DNA from 2 places in the Anaerobacillus sp. MEB173 genome. Region 2 is predicted to be linked to the other one. Evidence: riboswitches for the same ligand, from Rfam matches in the RefSeq annotation. Region 2 holds a riboswitch; the other holds the start of a gene.
What was found. Region 2 has a riboswitch for cyclic di-GMP ahead of ACJ2A9_RS12525 (type II secretion system protein). Riboswitches for the same ligand answer to the same signal wherever they lie in the genome.

Region 1 (8,178 bases), on a different contig from region 2:
CAGCCATTAAGACCATCGTTTCAAGACGCGATAACATTTCACGTGGTGAATTCGAATGACCTGTTGCTAATGATCCATCATGACCAGTGTTCATCGCTTGAAGCATGTCCAATGCTTCACCGCTTCTAACCTCACCGATAACGATTCGATCAGGTCTCATTCGAAGAGAGTTTTTAACAAGATCACGTATCGTAACTGAGCCTTTTCCTTCAATATTCGGCGGCCTTGTCTCTAAAGAAACAACATGATCCTGTAAGAGTTGCAGCTCTGCCGCATCTTCTATTGTTACAATTCTTTCGTCATGTGGGATAAAGGAGGATAGGACATTTAATAAACTCGTTTTCCCACTCCCTGTTCCACCGCTAATAAAAATGTTGAGCCTTGCTTTAACACAAGCATCAAGAAACTGTGCCATTTCATCAGTCATCGATCCAAAACCAATCAAATCAGAGATTTGCAGACGATTTTGTGGAAATTTTCGAATGGTAATGGACGGTCCCACTAATGATAATGGCGGGATAATTGCGTTCACCCTTGAGCCATCAGGAAGACGAGCATCGACCATTGGACTGCTTTCATCAATTCTTCTGCCAAGTGGTGAGACAATTTTTTCGATGACCTGTAAAACATGCTCATTATCACGGAAGTAATAGTCACTTAATATGAGTTTCCCTTTTTTCTCGACATAAATTTGAAATGGCCCATTAACCATAATTTCTGAAACATCTGGATCATTTAATAAGGCGGTAATTGGTCCAAAGCCAATTAACTCATATGTCACAGTATTCGTTAACTCTTGTTTATCTTCAAATGATAAACGTTCATTTTTGTCATTGAGAAACTTCATGGCCTCTGTTTCAATGAGTTCCTTTTGCTCGTCATCAGATAGGTTAGGTTTCTTTTTTAACTCGGTAATCAGGTGGCTTTGTAATGCTTTTTTTAGCTCTGACTCCTTTGGTCTGTTTGCTTCCCTATTTTTTAATGAAATATGGTCTTGTCCTTGTTCATTCGTAACAGTAGAGAGATTTTTTTCATTAAGACGTTTTAATAATGACATGTAACATCTCCCTTTATTTTTTATTTTTGCTTAGGAAAAACGATCGTTTCTTCTTTTCTTGCTTTCTTGCCTGTGTGCCTACTGGTTTTAGATTGACTAACTGTTCCGATAGTTTCATCAATGCTTTGGCTACTGGCTTTCTTGGTGCCATTGTGACAAATGGTTCACCTTTATTGATCGATGAAATGACAGTGCGGTAGTCACTTGGAATTGTTGCTTCAATCTTTACCCCCAATACATTCTCAACCACTTCCTTTGTCATGCCTTCTGAATCGGAATCTCGGTTTAAGATTGGTTTGATCTTCTCTTTAAGTCCTAATAAATCCAACGTTTCAATCGCCAATTTCCCATTTTTCAATGCTGGCAAATCTAATGTGGCAACGAGAATAATAATATCGGAATGCTCTAGAGCTACTAAACTTGTTTCAACAAAGGCTGGGGGAGTATCAACGATAATGATATCGTACTCTTTTTTCATCGTTTCTAACAGATATGCGATATGTTCTCCTGTAACCAATTCTGCAAATTCCGGTTGTGTCGGGGCTGCGATAATATCAATTCCACTCTTATTGTGTAATACATACCGGTCAATGGATTTATCGCCGTTCTCATAAGACTGCTTGACCCAGTCATAGATTGATTGGTTGATTTGCTGGTCAAACAACAGGGCGACATCACCAAATTGTAAATCTAAATCAATGACTGCAACCTTTAAGTTATGTTTGTTTAAGGACACGGCAGTATTAACACTAATCGTAGTTTTCCCTACACCGCCTTTTGTACTGCAAACCGTAATAACCTTGCCTTCCTTTTCATCATCATCTCTACTGGAGTCACCTTCGAGCTTTAACTGAACAACTTTTTCAGCTTTTGTGACCGATTCAATTACTTCCGCTTCATCGCTTTCAATATCAAGGACATCAACAGCACCGGCAAACATCGCTTTTTTGTAATCGATATTGTCTTTATTTAATAATAAAAGTACAGCTGTAAGTGGGAACGTTCGTGTAATTTCCTGACAAATGTCGTATGGATTATTGCTACTATTAGGCCCGATAATGACAACGGTTCCTTTAGCTAATGCCAGGTCCGCTTTCAAATCAGAAACTATATCAAAAATCTTGCTGCTTTTTTTCAAATCAACAAGCATCATTTTAACGGCGGTTGAGTACATTCTTTTTTCAGATAAAATAAAATAATTCATTCTCATATTCGTATCATTCCTTTTATCCTGAACAACGGGCAGTTAAAACGCCTATTTCATTAATTGCTCTAAGGATATTTTCACCTGTGGTGAAGGGGCCTCATCTTCTCCTCCGCGAAGCATAAGAGTCATCACACCAATTTCTTGTACATAAGCAAGTGTCGCCCCTTCAGACGGACTTACTTCTAGGGTAACCATTTCATATGGCTCCTGATTCGCATCTGGCTCATTTGTTACTGTTTTGCCAACCGCTATGATTTTTACATTGCTGAGAATCACTTGTGATGATGTATGTTCATCCGTTGGTAAAGGTAGTACAGCGACAATATCAACGTAAGATCCTGGTCTCACAAAGCCTGACACACTTTGAATAGAATTTACTGCAATCGACATCGCTCTTTTTCCTGCTTCAATTTCAAAGGCATCCACTGGGTCCTCCTCAGGACTTGTTTCCTCTACTACTTCCTGGGCTGCCATTACTGACTGTTCATTTGTTTCATCTTGGGAGGCTACTAGATAGATCAAAATGGACATCACCATGCCAAATGTGATAGCCAGCATCCAAAGTTTTTTCATATTCACGTTCATCACCTATTTACTGTGTAAGTTTATATCCATATGTTCCGAAATTGGATTGATTTGGAGAAGATTCACCTGATTGAGCAACCTGTATAAACCGTCCTACAACTTCTGCACCTTGGTTTGTTGAAGAGACACTTTCGATAAAAAATGAAGCAAAACCAACAACACGAACTTGTTTTATTTGATTTTGATCCAATTGAACCGGCTCATAAATTGGGACGAGCACAACACGAGCACAGCCTGGTGGGTAATTTAAATAGGTAGCATTGGGACAAGCTGATATCCTCGGTTGTATCCCATCCCTCGTCGGCCCGGCAAGGTTTCCGGTTTCCGTACTTAAGGTTGACCCTACCTTTAACTCAAATCCATACCCATTCATTAAATCCGTCGTGTAGTTTTTGGCACCGGGACCTGTTAAGGCGATTGCCCCAAAGTTCCCACTAGCCGAATCACTGACCTTTAACGTTTGACTAACACCAAAAGCTAAATTATGAGTTGGTTGAACGCCTAAAGGAATCGCTCCTATTCCAGATTGGATTGGGAGTAAGTCAACTCTCGCCCTTGCTTGGATGGTTGGTTCACTAATTCCGAGTACAGTCGCAAAGTGCATTGTTGCTTGTTTATTTGCGGTGACCTCAATGGATGTATTTTGAATCCTTGTTGAAAAATGACTCAAATCACCTTGATTAAATTGTATCGTTTTATTGACTTCTCCTTGTGCTTTGGCATGAAAACTCGGAAGCTCCTGCGCACCCGCTAATGCCGCCGCATCAACGATTTTTTGGAGTCTGTTTTTTTCAAGGTAAAGGGAACCCGCATCAAGGACTAAAGCCATAAACCCGATAAAAATTGACATACTAAATGCCACTAAAACAATAACAGCACCATCTTCTTTTTTTAGAAAGTTATTCAGCATCATTCAATCCTCATTACCGTTTTCGATTGCAGCACTACGGTTTCAGGTAATATTTCTTTAAACAATGGAATGGAGAATGTTACTGGATAAGACAAATGAACGGTGACATATGTGCCACGCGATCGACTTCCCTTTGAAGGTGAGATTGAAACGTTCATTGCACTTGATGTTAAGGTTGGAGCAGCTGCACTTATCCTTTCATGAATTTGTGCATCCGTTCCACCAACACTCGCTACTCTGGCAGCTTCCCGTCCTGCATGCTCAAGAGTAAGATAAGAATGGAATATACGACCGAAGTCAATAATTCCAAACAATAAAAATAAGAGTATCGTTAATGATAAAGCTAATTCAACAGTTGCTTGACCTTTTTGTGATCTAATCAAAATACATTCACTCCCGTGTAGCAAACTGTACCTAAAACGATCGCCACGCCGTAGGGAAAAGCATGATGGTATTCATTTTTATTCAAACTGTCCAGTGATCTAAGTTGAGCTGAAAAGAAAATTCGCTTTAACGTATTTATTAGCTCTTTTTGCTTAAGTAAAATGACGAAGGCAATCATTCCGCCAATGATTGTAATATAGATAAAGGAACCGAAAACAAAACCTGTTCCTTGTAATGCACCAATTGCCATAAGTAGCTTGACATCACCTGCGGCCATTCCTCCTAACACATAAGGGATCACTAATAACCCAAATCCCATTAAGAAGCCAAATAAACTAAATAAAAACCCTTCCCAGCCGAGTGTTGCAGTGTTAATAATAAAACCTAACAAGATAGCAGGAAATGTAACAACATTGAAAATTTTTCTGTTTTTCAAGTCAGTAAAGAATGAAATAGCTAAAATGATAAAGAGGATTGCAATTGTCATGAAAGATCACCTCGAAAAAAATCCTACTTTCTGCTGTAGATAAAGTAGGATTTTTAGAATTAACATATAATAGTTGTTAGGAATTTAGTAATAAGTAATGACCCTTATTTCAGAACAGACTCTTTAAGTGCCTCAACCTTTGTTTTTAAAGTATCACCAAAGGCAACAAATGCTGCAATTGCTCCAACTGCAATTACTCCTAAAATTAAGCCGTACTCTGTCATTCCTTGTCCTTCTTCTTCTTTTACAAATCGTTTTACTGCGTTCATCATTGCGTGTGACCACCCTTCAGAATATAAAATTATTTTAATATAATGTCATAAAAAAATACTACCCCCGAAGATAGTATCAATGTGATCACTATTTCCGGCAACTGGCTGGCATATCGTTTTTGATGAAGCCCCTCTAGTTTTGCGTCTCAAGGTTTCCCTTGGTTTGCCTTTATCATTTTTTATTTATCTATTAATTTAAGATAGAGTCTTTTAACGCTTCAACCTTAGTTTTTAATGCATCTCCAAAGGCAACGAATGCTGCAATTGCTCCAACTGCAATTACTCCTAAAATTAAGCCGTACTCTGTCATTCCTTGTCCTTCTTCTTCTTTTACAAATCGTTTTACTGCGTTCATCATTGCGTGTGACCACCTTTCAAAATGTTTGGTTTTTGTCATAAAAAAATACTACTCCCCGAAGAATAGTATCTGGTGATCACTATTTTCGGCAACTGGCTGGCATATCGCTTTTCGATGAAGCCCCTCTAGTTTTGCGTCCCAAGATTTCCCTTGGTTTGCCCTTATCATAATTTTATAAAAAGCAACAACAAGCTTCCTGTTTGTTGTTGTCGAAGTGTGTCATTGCTTATGAACTAATATTATCACCCGAATTAATATTGTACAATAGCAACATTATTCCTCTATTACCAAAAAATACACCTATATTAAATCGTTTATTTTACATATAATACGCTCAATCTTAATAAAATAAGTCCGTTATATCTACGTTTTTTTAATGTTTGTTACTATTAATTATGAGATAGAGTAAAAGGTCGTGAGGAAATGAAATTAATTTCAGGGAATCAAATACATAATATTCCAATAACAATTTCAAATTATGATACATTTTTTCAAAGAACAAAAGGGTTAATGTTTCGTTTTAAGCCGATTGTTAATGAAGGAATAATACTTTCCCCATGTAATTCGATTCATATGTTTTTTATGTTTTTCTCGATCGATGTTGTATTTATAAATGCCAATAATGAAATTGTTTTTGTTAAGGAACATGTAAAACCATGGACAGCAATTTTTCCGGTAAAAAATGCAAAAGCAGCAATCGAGTTACCGGCTGGTACCATTTCAAAATATTCCATTCAAAAAGGAGACAGAATTGAGCTTTAGCAGAAAAGCACCAGAACATTACCCCGAACAAAAAATAACTATCAAACAGAGGTAGCTCCGTTTGATAGTTATTTTCACCTTACTATTCTTTTTCCGGTACAATTTCTTTCCATACATCAACAACCAGTCCGACTTGATTTTCATCAAGAACAAATGAACCATTACTGTATCGGTCGGTTGGGTTTAATTGCTGTGAATCTATGACTTCAATATGACCTTTTTCAGCTTGTATGAACATTTGTTCGTCCCCTTCAGTTATTACTTCAAAAGCAACAATACGATGTGGATTTCGCTTTAATTCCCGGAGCATGATTAGACCGCGCTTTGCACGTGACGTCTTCTCAAACTCACTTAATTTCATCTTCTTCATCGCACCCCGTTGTGTGACAACGAATAATTCAGCATACTGATCAGTCGCAATCACTTTGCCGTTCACAACTAAATCATCTTCTTTTAAATTAATCCCTTTTACACCTGAAGCACGTTGACCGACAATGCTGACTTCCTCTTCACTGTACCAGAGTCCGTAGCCAAAATGAGTAACAAGGAAAACATCATTTGTTCCATCGGTTAAAAAGACATCAACGACTTCATCATCCTCTTCTTTTAATTTTAATGCCATTAGTGCCCTTGAAGTTCGTTGTGCTTTATATAACGTCAGCTCTGACTTTTTAATCATTCCTTTTTTCGTTATGAACAGAAGGAAATAACCGCCATTAAATTCTTGAATTGGAATGGCTTGAATAATTTGATCATCACGTTCCATCGTGACAATATTTGCGACATGCTGACCGCTATCCTTCCAGCGTATATCCGGAAGCTGATGGACTGGAATATACAAGTAATTTCCCTTTTTCGTAAACAGTAACAGCGTATCGGTTGTACTCATGTCAAAGTGAGCAAGCAGCCTGTCCGTCTCTTTCATTCCGGGACTTTCCCCGTTTGAGGCGGCATATGAGCGCGGGCTCGTCCGTTTTACATAGCCGTCCTTCGTGACTGTTACCACCGTGTCTTCTTGAGGAACCATTACTTCCAAGTTGATCTTAATTTCCTCAATCTCATCCTCGATCACAGTTCTACGCTCATCAACAAACTGCTTTTTATTTTTAAGCAGCTCTTTCTTAATAACAGAAATTAATTTCTTTTCACTGCCTAAAATTTCTTGAAGTTGCTTGATCTTCTTATCGAGTTCATCAGCCTCTTTTTCAAGTGTAGTCACATCGGTATTCGTAAGGCGATATAGCTGTAATGTCACAATCGCTTCTGATTGAGCCTCAGTAAAGCCAAAACGGGCGATTAAGTTATCCTTTGCATCACGCTTATCCTTGGAGGCGCGAATCGTTTCGATCACTTCATCAAGAATTGAAATCGCTTTGATGAGACCTTCAACTACATGCTGACGCTCCTCAGCTTTGCGCAATTCATACTTAGAACGCTTTGTTACAACGTCCTTCTGATGGTCAATGTATGCTTGCAGCAGCTTTTTTAGGCCCATTAGCTGTGGTGTTTTGTTGTAGATCGCCACCATATTAAAGTTATATGAAATCTGTAAATCTGTATTTTTATATAAATAGTTTAAAATGCCATTCGCATCGGCATCTTTTCGTAATTCAACGACAATTCGAAGTCCTGTTCTGTCTGTTTCATCACGTACTTCAGCAATCCCGTCAACTTTTTTATCCAAACGAAGCTCATCCATTTTCTTTACGAGGTTCGCTTTAACAATTTCATAAGGAATTTCAGTGATGACAATTTGCTGTTTTCCACCTTTAACCGTTTCAATTTCTGTTTTCCCGCGAACAACAACTTTTCCCTTACCTGTTTCGTATGCTTTACGGATGCCATCCTTCCCTTGAATCGTTCCTCCAGTTGGAAAATCTGGCCCTTTTACAATTTTCATCAACTCATCTAATGAAACAGATGGGTTTTCCATTTGCAAGATGACACCATCAATAACTTCACCTAAATGATGCGGTGGAATATCCGTTGCATATCCGGCTGAAATCCCAGTTGAACCATTGACAAGCAAATTTGGATACATTGCTGGTAAGACAACCGGCTCTTCGAGTGAATCATCAAAGTTCGGGATAAAATCGACGGTTTCCTTCTCAATATCACGTAAAAGCTCAGACGAAATCGCGGACAACCTTGCTTCT
Region 2 (8,178 bases):
TACCGGGGCCGACTGGCGATTCAGGAAGTGTTAAAGGTCGATGAACAAATAAAAGGATTCATAATGAATAACCGTCCAGTGTCTGAAATTCGTCATTATGCGCTTAAATCAGGAACCATTTTCTTAATTGATGACGGACTGTTAAAAGTAAAACAAGGGTTGACAACGACCGAAGAGGTTCTGAGAGTAACATTGAGTGATTAGGAGGGGAGATAATGAAAGAAAGAATTGAAGATTTGCTTCGCGTTGCCTTTGAAGCAAAAGCTTCCGACTTGCATATTACAGTAGGCGCCCCGCCAATTCTTCGACTGAACGGCAGTTTGAAGCAATATGGAAAGGATGTCTTGACTGCTGAAGAAACGGAAACAATGGCAAAAGCACTTGTTCCGAGTCACCAATGGGAGAGCTTCCTTAATAAGGGCGAGCTAGATTTTTCATACGGCCTTCCTGGAGTTTCAAGATTTCGGATGAATGTTTACCGCCAGCGCTCTCATATTTGTATTGTTGCTCGTGTTATTTCCGCAACCGTACCGAGTCTGGATGATTTACAAATGCCCCCAATATTAAAAGCAATTGCTGAAAAGCCGCAGGGCCTTTTTTTAGTAACGGGACCAACCGGATCTGGGAAATCAACGACACTTGCAGCAATGATTGATTATATTAACAGGAAACAATCGAAGCACATTATTACTCTTGAAGATCCAATTGAGTATTTACATAAGCATCGATTTAGTATTATTAATCAGCGTGAAGTCGGCTTTGATACGTTAAATTTTGCCAATGGATTACGGGCAGCATTACGACAAGACCCTGATATCATTTTAGTTGGGGAGATGCGTGATTTAGAAACGATTTCAACGGCAATAACGGCAGCGGAAACAGGACATTTAGTGTTGGCAACGCTTCATACGAGCAGTGCACCGCAAACGATTGATCGTATTATTGACGTGTTTCCATCGCATCAGCAGCCGCAAATCCGGATTCAGCTTGCAAGTGTTCTTGTTGGTATACTTTCACAGCGACTGTTCCCACTCTCAAATGGGAAAGGGCGAGTGGCAGCAACGGAAATTTTAGTGAACCAGTCTGCGGTTGCGAACTTAATTCGAAATGAAAAGAATCATCAAATTAAAAGTGTGATGCAAACAAGCAGAGCGAGTGGGATGCAGACGATAGAAATGTCGATCAAAGAACTGGTTGATCAACAGAAAATATCCAGAGAAGTTGCCGAAAGTTTCCTCGGTGAAGGAGTGGCGTACTAGTGTCGTATTACAGTTATCTCGGCAAAGACCGACTTGGACGAAAAAAGAAAGGGACGATTGAAGCCGAATCAAGGTACCGGGCGTTTCAGCAGTTAAAGGAAAAGGGAATCCTGGCGATTGAAGTTGTTGAAACAAAACCAAGCATCTGGAAGCAGGACATTTCCATTGGCGGCAACAGTGTGAAGCATCAGGACTTTGTTATTTATTGCCGTCAATTTGCAACGCTCATTCGTGCCGGCGTGACCGTGATCGATTCAACTCGAATTCTTGCCAAACAGACAAGCAGCAATTTGCTGAAAAAAGTGTTAACAGAGGTTGAAGAAGACTTACAAAAGGGAACATCGATTTCTGCAGCGATTGAAAAACACCCAAAAGTCTTTCCGCCGATGTTTATCAATATGGTTCATGCGGGCGAAGTCAGTGGAAATCTCGATGATACATTAGACCGATTAGCCACTTATTTTGAAAAACAGTATCAGCTAAGAAAAAAAGTCCAATCAGCACTTAGTTATCCGATTGTAATCGGGATTGTCACCGTGTTTGTCGTTATGTTTCTGCTCGGACAAGTAATTCCGCAATTTGTCGATATGTTTGCGAGCTTTGATGCCGAATTACCGTGGATTACACAGTTAGTCATGAGTCTCAGTGATTGGGTGCAACGGTTTTGGTGGATCTTATTAATAATCATTATTGCACTTTTTGTAGTTTTTCGTATATTATATAAAGATGAGCAGTTCAAAATGCTTACGACTTATGGTCTGCTTAAAATGCCGTTATTCGGTAAACTTATGCAGCGGTCCGCACTCGCCCGGATGACAAGAACGTTATCATCATTATTCTCAAGCTCAGTTCCGATCTTACAAGCATTAACAATTGTGACAAAAGTCGTAGATAATCCAGTCATCGGTAAAGTATTGCTAGAAGCACGAGACAGTTTAGAGAAAGGGAATTCATTGACCGTTCCCCTTGAAAAAAGCTGGGTCTTTCCACCTCTAGTTACGCAAATGATCTCAATTGGCGAAGAGACAGGCTCACTCGACTTAATGCTTGAGAAGGTCGCTGACTTTTATGAAGCTGAGGTTGAAGCAACTGTTGATGCGCTAAAGTCACTTATTGAACCATTAATGATCGTTGTCTTAGCGGCAGTTGTTGGGGTAATTGTGTTAGCCATCATGGTACCAATGTTTGAAATTTTCAACTCGATTTAAAAGCAGATGTCACTAATATTTCACTATTATTTCCTAGGTAAATTGGTATAATTTTAGTGAAGACAGGAAACGACAATTAGATTATGATATTAGAGGAATGTGATGAGTCATTATCTGTATGTGGGCACTTGGATGATGAGGAGCAAGTAGTGCAACCGGCCATTTTTTATGTTGATGTATGCAATGTAAAAAAGGCTTTTTTAATTTTGTACTTTGGAAATAGTAATACGTAAAGAATCAACACTTTACTTTATTTATATCTTTTTATCATTTTAAGAAAAAAGTAAAACAAGGGAGGAATAATAAATGATAAAGAAAATGAAGTTAATGAAAGACCAGCGAGGATTAACACTAATCGAGCTTTTAGCAGTAGTTGTTATTTTAGGGATTATTGCAGCGATTGCGGTGCCTAGTATTGGCGGTATAATTGAGAACTCAAAACAAAATGCGGCGGTTGCTAATGGGGAGATGCTTGCTAGTGCAGCTAGATTATATGCTTCAGCAGGTGGGAATACTACTACCATTGATAAAACTGAGCTAAAAACATACTTAGAAAGCGGTATTAATGACCCGTGGACAAAAACAGCGGTTGCTGATGATAACTGGACTGTTACTTTTACAAATAATGTACCAACCATTTCAATAACCTATTCAAAAGGGAGTGTTGCTGGTGCTGCGGGAAATGTTACTTATACAGGACCTACAACTTAAAGGACTGATCCCATGACAACATTCCTTTATCTCTATCTTTTTGCCCTAGGCTTAGTCCTAGGCTCTTTTTTTAATGTAGTTGGGATTCGGGTGGCGGATGGGGAGTCGATTGTGACTCCTCGCTCCCATTGCCCGACATGTGAGCGGACGCTGAATTGGTACGAGCTTATTCCAGTCTTATCATACATACTACAAGGCGGCAAGTGCAGAGGCTGCCGCATATCGATTTCAATTAAATACCCTTTTTTTGAATTGCTGACGGCAGTTCTTTTTGTGTTTTCATTTTATATTATCGGTTTTGGGAAAGATTTAATTTTAGCACTATGTCTAGTTTCATTGCTTGTTATTATTTCCATCTCTGATTTTCATAGGATGTTAATTCCGAATAAAATCTTGCTGTTTTTCTTTTTGCTTTTTATTCCTATTCAGTTCATTGTTCCTCATCAGCCGTGGTGGGACGGGATTGTCGGCTTTTTTGTCGGTGGTATTCTCCTGTTTCTCATAGCCCTGGCTAGCAGGGGCGGTATGGGAGGAGGCGACATTAAACTCTTTGCACTGCTCGGCTTTATTCTGGGGATCAAAGGTGTACTGTTAGCGTTCTTTTTTTCGACATTGTTTGGAGCGGTCTTTGGTAGTATGCTAATGTTAGTAGGAAAGGTAAAACGAGGCAAACCGATGCCCTTTGGCCCCTACATCGCCCTAGGCACCCTAACCGCCTACTACTACGGCGAACAACTATGGAATTGGTACATACAACTAATCTAATTTAGAATTGAGAATGTAGAATTTAGAATTAGCCTGAGCATTTTCAAAGTAGCGTCTTTGAGAGACTTTCAACAATTCTAAATTCTAAATTCTACATTATAAATTAACAATTGGAGTGACATGCGTTGTCTTTATTTTCTTTTAAACCTAATAAGAAGATTGTGAGCTTGGCGTTGAATGATTATGTAATTCGGATGGTTGAAAATCATACGCATACTATAGCTGGTGTGAAGCGATGGAAGGAAAAGCGTTTACCTGATGGTGTGATTGTGAATGGCAAAATTGTTGATGATGCTGCATTAGTACAATTTCTAAAGGAATGTGTCATTGAATGGGGGATAAAAAAGCGGCCGATTTTATTTTACGTACCTGATTCAACGGTGATCATGCGGAAGGTTGAGATCCCAACCAATATTCCTGAGGAAGAAATCAACGGCCATTTTATGCTTGAGCTGGGGACTTCACTGCATTTACCGTTTCAAAATCCAATTCTTGATGTGTATCCGTTTCCTCTAGAGGAAGGGAAGAGGACACGAGCGGGTGTGTTATTTGCGGCACCAGAGGATGAGGTGCTGAAATATAGTGATGTGTTAGAGGAAGCAAAGCTGGAACCTGTTGCTGCTGATATTTCGGCTTTAGGACTTTATCGCTACTTTTACGAGAGTGATCTTGCAATGCGCGGGCAAAATTATTTATTTGCTCAATTTGATATACATACGGTGTCAATTAGCATCTTTTCAAATCATTGTCCGGAGTTTCTTCGCTTTGAAGCCTTGACAACGGAGGATAATGATCATTGGACAAGTCAGCAAACGATCGAAGGTGAGCTGCGCTGGAAATACAATGGTGATATGGAGACGATGTGGGGACAAATTCATGACCAACATCTTGAAATTGAACGGATGTTGAACTTCTATAAATTTTCGATGCATCAAGGTAATAAAGAAGTTAATCAAGTCATCATTACAGGTGATCATCCGTATTTGGAGGATATTCAACAGCGTCTTGATGGGATCATCGGTATACCTGTGTCCATTTTGCCAAAGCATGATGATTTGCACGTTAGCCGGCCATTTATTCCTGTTGTAGGGCTGTCCTTGAAAGAGGTGAACTAGTTGTTAGTAGATATTAACCTATTGCCGAAAAGGCTTAGAACAAGCTCTTTTCTTATTGTTTTATTAGGAGTATTCGTTTTAATTTGGCTTTTAATGCTTACTGTCTTTATGTTTGTTTATTTTGATTTGCGTGGTGATATCGAAGCGGCCGAAGTGAGGAAGGCACAGCTCATAGAACAACGGCTGGAGCTTGAACAACAGCAAGCATCTACAGTGGGCCGCCATAACGTGACCTTACAGGAAGCTGTTGAACATATCGAAAAACTTACAGTTCCTACGACGATTTTAATTGATGATTTAATGAACTGTTTACCTGATCATGCTTATTTAAGTACGTTTAGCTATAACAATGGACTGGCAGCTATTCAAACGCAATTCGAAACGTTAGAGGATATATCGCTTTATGTGACACAATTAACGGAATCACCGTTTCTTGTTGATGTAAAGGTGAATACAATTACATCATTTGAGTTTGATTGGGAAGATGAAGGGAATCATTCTGTTATTCCTCGTTATGATGTGAATTTTACGCTTGAAGTAGACCGCGGAGAGCTTGTAAAGGGGTTGAAGCAGAATGAACGAATGGATTAGTGAAAGAAGAACAATTGTCATCGTTGGATTAGCTGTCCTTTTTCTCATTTTGGCTATGTTTTATTATTTCCTGCTTCAACCTGCACGAGAACAGTTGAAGCAGGAGGAACAGGCAATTGCTTTTGAGCAGCAATTGATCGATGCGCTAGAAAAAAGAGGAGATCGTGATGTACAGCCGGAGGAAAATACGGCAATGCTTGAGAGGAGAGTTCCACTTCACCGTGCTGTTGATCAATACTTGCTTTCTCTTCAAGCCGTTGAGGCGGTATCAGGAACAACAATAAATTCTGTTTCGTTCAGTCAGTATGGCGGTGAACTTACGGAAGCAGATGAGACGTACACTGTTATTGATGAATATGAAGAGTTCCAAGAAGAGGCCGCGAGTATCGGGCAAAGAAAAGATGAACCAGTAGAAGAAGCTGTAGAGGTTGTTCATCCAGAGGAAATACAGACGATTCGTTTAAGTTTGAATGTGACATCGCCAGACTATGACAGCCTAATCGATTTTATTGAGGAATTAGAGCAAGCAGAGCGGATTACAAATATTCATACCGTTAATTTCACTGCACCGGGTGAAGAAGGATTGTTCTTCACAGATGAAGAGGACCAAGACCTGTCATTTACCATTGATCTGTCAATATATTATTATGAAAATGAAATGTGACAAAACCTTCAAGAACAAGACGACAAAAGTCTTGTTCTTTTTTTACCCGATTATGATAAGGTTTAATTATAATTTAGAATTTAAAATTTAGAATGTAGAATTGGTGAATGCTATTCCTAGCAGCTTTTTCAGTTCACAACAACTTGCAACTCCAAACTCCATTACTTTAAACTAATTTTACATTTTAAATTAACCAATCATAGTTCTATCTAGTAAGAAATAATAATAGAATAGAATATATAGTAAACCTTTGTATGAAAGGGGCTGACAAGGAGTGGACAAGGACCACCGTCAAATTTCGATCCGCTTAAACGGGAAAAAGCATAATTATGAAGAGTCTGCAGAACCTGAGGCGGCAGCGGCCAATGAAGAGGACGAGCTACTATCATTGCCTGAGCCCGAAAAGAAGACGTCAAAAATCATTGATTTTGGCAAGCGTCTCCATGAACGAAAAAAGAATGATCAGCCATTTTGGGATGATGGAAATCGTGAGCAAGGTCCTAAGCTTCCGTTGAAACGAAAGAAAAAGCGTCGGACAACCATCGGCCTTTCGTTAAAATCATTGCCGATGAGTATGATAATAGCGGTTGTATCGGCGGTAATTATAGGAATTAGCTTTGGTTTTATGGTACTCACTGTTTTTACAAGTGATCGAATTGAACCGACGACTGCACCTTCGATGGAGACAAATGAGCCACTTGGTACCCCTGTGATTACAGAAGGTGAAGTCACAATTCCAGCTCTTACTGTTGATATTGTTCAAGGAGGAGCTTTTTCTACGGCAGATAAAGGGGAAGTGGGAGTTGCTAACCTTCAACGCTCTGGTTATGCTGCGGTAATTTCTAAGGCAAATGAGCCAGTGTTATTATTTATTGGTGTTGGAAATAATCGTGAGGAGGCAGCTGCTGTAGCTGATTTATATAAAGAAAATGGACAAGAGGTGTACCTGAAGTCGTTGACAATTCCTACTGTACAGATGCCAGCTACTGAGACGTCAAGTGCTACTTTTCTTGCTGAAGGAGGGGAGCTTTTTCATGAACTTATAACATTATCTGTAAATAGTTTAAACAGCTCCAGCCCAACGGAAAAACAGCTTACAGCCATTGAGCAAAAGCACGTTCAATGGAAAGAAAAGCAGCAGCAGTTTGTATCGGATTTTTCGGAGTTATCCGAGCCGGCTAGTGCGTTTGCGAGCTCGTTATCTTCAGCGGTTGAGCAACTGAAACAGCCTAATTCCAATCAACAATTTTGGCAAGTACAGCAATCATTATTAGATGGTTTACTAATCTATCAAGAACTAATTCAAAAAGCTCAAAGTAACGGTTAGACAAGCATCCATGAATGGGAGGATGCTTGTTTTTTAATGCGAAGACATACCTTTCTTGAGTTTATGGATGAGAGACAATAGTACTGGTTAACATAATAGTTAAATCGTACATGAGAGTGTAGCATCGCATAGGATAGATTACACAGAAAATAAATTTGAAAGTTTTGAAAATAAGGTTATCTATTGTAAATCATAGGAAAAAGGCTTACCTTTAAGATGCTTTCTGAAAGTTTATAATGAAGGGATGTTTATCATGACGAATGTTCGTGTTGAACGTGATTTATTAGGGGAGAAAGAAGTACCCGTTGATGCTTATTACGGCATACAAACAATAAGAGCAAAGGAAAACTTTCCGATTACTGGTTATCCGCCACATCAAGAGTTAATTCGTGCTTTTGCCTATGTGAAAAAAGCAGCGGCCATGGCTAATCGTGATGTTGGGGTTTTAAATGAAAAGATTGCTGATGCAATTGTGAAAGCCTCCGATGAAATTATAGAAGGAAAGCTTCATGATCAATTCATTGTTGATGCGATTCAG

Region 1: linked by a shared signal. The riboswitch ahead of ACJ2A9_RS01500 (Flp family type IVb pilin) and the one ahead of ACJ2A9_RS12525 (type II secretion system protein) in region 2 are both predicted to bind cyclic di-GMP.

The regions. Positions count from the first base shown of each region.
Region 1 is NZ_JBJMAU010000001.1:298,133-306,310, forward strand. Features, by position in the region: gene ACJ2A9_RS01465 (CpaF family protein) at 1-1,057, opposite strand, end outside; gene ACJ2A9_RS01470 (AAA family ATPase) at 1,071-2,267, opposite strand; gene cpaB (Flp pilus assembly protein CpaB) at 2,313-2,837, opposite strand; gene ACJ2A9_RS01480 (pilus assembly protein TadG-related protein) at 2,857-3,759, opposite strand; gene ACJ2A9_RS01485 (TadE/TadG family type IV pilus assembly protein) at 3,759-4,142, opposite strand; gene ACJ2A9_RS01490 (A24 family peptidase) at 4,139-4,630, opposite strand; gene ACJ2A9_RS01495 (Flp family type IVb pilin) at 4,735-4,902, opposite strand; cyclic di-GMP riboswitch class I at 4,996-5,080, opposite strand; gene ACJ2A9_RS01500 (Flp family type IVb pilin) at 5,093-5,260, opposite strand; cyclic di-GMP riboswitch class I at 5,345-5,430, opposite strand; gene ACJ2A9_RS01505 (DUF192 domain-containing protein) at 5,684-6,022, shown strand; gene parC (DNA topoisomerase IV subunit A) at 6,105-8,178, opposite strand, start outside.
Region 2 is NZ_JBJMAU010000005.1:134,412-142,589, reverse strand. Features, by position in the region: gene ACJ2A9_RS12540 (GspE/PulE family protein) at 1-204, shown strand, start outside; gene ACJ2A9_RS12535 (type IV pilus twitching motility protein PilT) at 216-1,259, shown strand; gene ACJ2A9_RS12530 (type II secretion system F family protein) at 1,259-2,467, shown strand; cyclic di-GMP riboswitch class II at 2,554-2,637, shown strand; gene ACJ2A9_RS12525 (type II secretion system protein) at 2,774-3,178, shown strand; gene ACJ2A9_RS12520 (prepilin peptidase) at 3,191-3,943, shown strand; gene pilM (type IV pilus biogenesis protein PilM) at 4,069-5,058, shown strand; gene ACJ2A9_RS12510 (PilN domain-containing protein) at 5,059-5,649, shown strand; gene ACJ2A9_RS12505 (hypothetical protein) at 5,633-6,313, shown strand; gene ACJ2A9_RS12500 (hypothetical protein) at 6,588-7,640, shown strand; gene aspA (aspartate ammonia-lyase) at 7,894-8,178, shown strand, end outside.